DNA from 2 places in the Kluyvera sp. STS39-E genome. Region 2 is predicted to be linked to the other one. Evidence: predicted binding sites of a transcription regulator. Region 2 holds the regulator's gene; the other holds the start of a gene.

Region 1 (2,202 bases), on a different contig from region 2:
AAGGGTAAGAGGCCATCGCAAGGATTTCGCCGGTATCAATTTTCACCAACACCGCCGCGCCGGAGTCTGCCTTATTCAACAACACCCCTTCGCGCAGTTTGCTGTACATCGTGTATTGATCAAATTTATCAATGCTCAGCTGTACGGTCGGCGGCTGCTTCGGCGCATCGTAATCGAGCACGTTGATAATGCCGCCGGAGGCGTCTTTGCGGTAGATCTCTTTTCCCGGCTCGCCTTGCAGAATATTGTCATAGCCTTTTTCCACACCGTTTAACCCTGAGTTATCGGCACCCACGATACCCAGCAACGGCGCGGCGGCTTCTCCCATCGGATAGTAACGACTGTCGTTATAGACTTCGCTGATTCCTTTTATATGCAGATTTTCCACATCTTTGGCGATCCCAAGCTCCACTTTTCTGTCGAGAAACAGAAAATGCCGGTGTGCATTCTGGTAAATCTTATTGGCAATTTCATCGGTGGTGGTGTTGAGCGCAGAGGCCAGATATTGCCATTTGGGGTCGTGGAAGTTGGGGCTCGCCTCGACGATTTTCACCGGATCGGCAATCACATCGCGAGAAGGGACGCTCATCGCTAAGGCTTCACCGTTGCGATCCTCTAACGTTCCTCGGTTTGTTGGCAGCTCAACGGTTCGTAATGAACGCTGATCTGCTTCGCGAGCCAGCATTGGATGGTTTAAAAACTGTAAATCCGCCACGCGGATCAGCAAAACGGCAAGGCAAAAAAGAATACCGATACAGAGTATTATGTAACGAGACGTAATAAATGAGTCTTTATTTTTCTTTTCTGTTGGATTTTTTTTCATTTGTAACATTAAACCACATGGTTTTTATTTTTTATGATTAAAGCTTGGCGAGTAACGCTCTGATGTTATTCGCAACGAGAAAGTATCAATATTAGTTTTGCAGATGATATGGAAAGACAGTTTACAGATAACATCATTGATAACAAGCAATTAAGTTAACATATTATTTCAAGGTGGAATGCAGGCCGAGGGCGATAAAGAATGAATGTCTTTGCCGATAATAGGGTGGGATGACAGCCCCAACTCGCTTGGAAGTGGTTTTGATTTAAGGCGGATATTGCGGGTTTCGCTGCAGGTTATCGTTTGGTCAGATTTATCCGCATTAATTTTTTCTATTCTAGGTTAATGGTTTTCAGTGTGCTTTTCCTTGAATGACAACGTCGTAGCGTAGGAGAGACAACGACAGGCGTTGCCTAGCCTCGGCAGATTTATCCGCCGGGGACTTGCTGCCAACGGCCAATGCATATACTGTATAAATGTACAGTATATGCATTGGGTGATTATCATGCAGTTTTTCACATTCTCTGAGCAGCGCGACGTTATCGCGTTGCCGTTGTATGGCACTACCGTTTCCTGTGGCTTTCCAAGCCCGGCGCAAGACTACGTCGAACGGCGCATCGATCTCAACGAACTACTCGTGCAGCATCCGTCGGCGACCTATTTCGTCAAAGCGGCTGGCGATAGCATGATTGATGGCGGGATTGCGTCGGGCGATCTTCTGGTCATCGACAGTTCTCTAACGGCAAAGCAGGGGGACATTGTTATTGCGGCCGTGGACGGAGAGTTCACCGTCAAACAGCTACAACTGCATCCCGTTGTTCAATTGAATCCGATGAATGAAGCCTACAGCCCGATAGTCATCGGCAGTGAGGGTATTCTTGATATCTTTGGCGTCGTCACCAGCATTATCAAAATCAGAGGTTAAGTATGTTTGCCTTGGTGGATGCGAACAGCTTCTACGCCTCCTGTGAAATGGTCTTTCGCCCTGATCTCAAAGGGAAACCAGTCTGTGTCCTGAGCAACAACGACGGCTGCGTTATTGCTCGCAGCACGGAAGCTAAGGCGCTGGGGATCAAAATGGGAACGCCTTGGTTCAGGCTTAAAGATGTCCGGTTTCCGCAAAGAATCCACTTTTTTTCGAGTAACTATGAGCTTTACGCCGATATGAGTCTGCGATTGATGACCACGCTGGAAGAGATGTTGCCGCGCTGCGAGATATATTCAATTGACGAATCATTTTGCGACCTGACCGGCGTCAGAAATTGCCGGGACCTGACCGATTTTGGCAAAGAAATTCGCGCAACCGTGTTTAAGCGAACACACCTCACCGTTGGGGTAGGTATTGCGCCAACCAAAACGCTAGCAAAGCTGGCCAACCA
Region 2 (2,202 bases):
TAATCGTGGAACAGTTTGATCGACTCTTCTTTCGGCGTGTAATAGGTGAACACGCGCGGCCCGCCGTGGATGAACACGTAGCGCGGCAGCAAGGTGCCGTCGATTTCTAACGGTTCAAACGGATCGGGCAGGTCGTGCGCCAAACATTGGGCGCGGAGCGTCAGTAAGTCAGCCTTAGAGTTGTAAGGCAGGACGTACATAATTGGACGCGATGTATCAAGCCCCAATTCCTGAGCAGGTTCTGCGGGAATAGACTTGCTCTTTACCAGAACACTTAATGGTAAATTCAGTAATTTGTAGTAAATTCTTGGCCAGCCGGACATAAACGATGTAAAGCCTCTGGTTAATCATGCAAATGCGCGGCAAGAATATCAGAAAGTTGGCAGGATTTCTGTTCTACCGCTCCATAATAATACACTAAGTGATTCTCGTAGCGGCCACGCGGCGAACGCAGCGGCGACGGGAAGAACGATGTACATACGCATTGTCATTGACGCATAACGTAAAAGGTTCTTGAGATGGCCAATAATACCACTGGGATCACCCGAATTATCAAAGCAGCAGGTTATTCCTGGAAAGGATTTCGCGCGGCGTGGCAAAACGAAGCCGCGTTCCGCCAAGAAGGGGTTGCGTCCTTAGTGGCGATAATTATTGCCTGCTGGCTGGATGTGGATCCTATCACCCGCGTGTTGCTTATCGGCTCTGTCCTGTTGGTGATGATAGTGGAAATTCTTAATAGTGCGCTGGAAGCCGTCGTTGACCGTATTGGCTCGGAGTATCACGAGCTGTCCGGGCGCGCTAAAGATATGGGTTCTGCCGCGGTGCTGCTGGCGATTTTCGTCGCGGTTATCACCTGGGGCATCTTATTGTGGTCTCATTTCCACTAAAGCTGTGAAAACTGCCTGATTTCCTGCGTTTTATGGTTCCAAAATAGACACTAGCTGTATATACTCACAGCATAACTGTATATACACCCAGGGGGCGGAATGAAAGCGTTAACGACCAGGCAGCAAGAGGTGTTTGATCTCATCCGGGATCATATCAGCCAGACGGGCATGCCGCCGACGCGTGCGGAAATTGCTCAGCGCTTGGGGTTTCGTTCCCCGAATGCGGCTGAAGAACACCTGAAAGCGCTGGCGCGTAAAGGGGTTCTTGAGATTGTCTCCGGTGCCTCTCGCGGTATCCGCCTACTGGTGGAAGAAGAAGCGGGCTTGCCGCTGATTGGCCGCGTGGCGGCGGGCGAACCGCTGCTAGCACAACAGCACATTGAAGGCCATTATCAGGTCGACCCATCGCTGTTTAAACCAAGCGCCGACTTCCTGCTGCGCGTCAGCGGTATGTCGATGAAAGATATTGGTATTATGGACGGCGACCTGCTTGCTGTGCATAAAACCCAGGATGTGCGTAACGGCCAGGTTGTGGTGGCGCGCATTGACGAAGAAGTGACGGTAAAACGCCTGAAAAAACAGGGTAACGTCGTCGAACTGCTGCCAGAAAACAGCGAGTTTTCCCCTATCGTGGTCGATCTGCGCCAGCAGAACTTCTCCATCGAAGGGCTGGCCGTTGGCGTTATCCGCAACGGTGAGTGGTTGTAACCCTTCTCCGCTCTCAAATGGCTGTGATGCTTTCGGTATCGCAGCCTTTTTTCTTTCTGGTTCATGCACATGCCTCTACTGACCTCCGCCGATAAAGCCCTGTGGCGTCTTGCGCTACCCATGATTTTCTCCAATATCACCGTGCCTTTGCTGGGACTGGTGGATACTGCCGTGATTGGTCATCTCGATAGTCCAGTCTATTTGGGCGGCGTGGCGATTGGGGCCACGGCGACCAGCTTCCTGTTCATGCTGCTGCTGTTTTTACGCATGAGCACCACCGGCCTGACGGCGCAAGCGTTTGGTGCCAAAGACCCCCAGGCGCTGGCCCGAGCCTTAGTACAACCGCTTTTGCTGGCGCTGGGCGCGGGTCTGCTGATTATTCTGTTCAAAAACCCGCTGATTCATTTGGCGCTCTCCATCGTCGGCGGCAGCGGCGAGGTGCTGGAACAAGCGCAGCGTTTTCTCTCAATCCGCTGGCTCAGCGCCCCCGCCTCACTGGCAAACCTCGTGCTGCTCGGCTGGCTACTCGGCGTACAGTATGCTCGCGCACCGGTGGTATTGCTGGTGGTAGGGAATGTGCTGAATATTGTTCTCGACCTGTGGCTGG

The links. The regulator LexA, encoded in region 2, represses DNA repair genes until DNA is damaged. The targets are predictions, from matches to a motif close to TNCTGTATGTACATACAGNA.
Region 1: the regulator LexA is predicted to act here: its motif matches at 1,290-1,309, upstream of umuD (translesion error-prone DNA polymerase V autoproteolytic subunit).

The regions. Positions count from the first base shown of each region.
Region 1 covers NZ_JBFQGA010000006.1:322,062-324,263, forward strand. The annotation lists gene AB4K05_RS15565 (penicillin-binding transpeptidase domain-containing protein) at 1-832, opposite strand, end outside; gene umuD (translesion error-prone DNA polymerase V autoproteolytic subunit) at 1,329-1,748, shown strand; gene AB4K05_RS15575 (Y-family DNA polymerase) at 1,751-2,202, shown strand, end outside.
Region 2 covers NZ_JBFQGA010000013.1:39,369-41,570, forward strand. The annotation lists gene plsB (glycerol-3-phosphate 1-O-acyltransferase PlsB) at 1-323, opposite strand, end outside; gene AB4K05_RS22620 (diacylglycerol kinase) at 519-887, shown strand; gene lexA (transcriptional repressor LexA) at 987-1,595, shown strand; gene dinF (MATE family efflux transporter DinF) at 1,665-2,202, shown strand, end outside.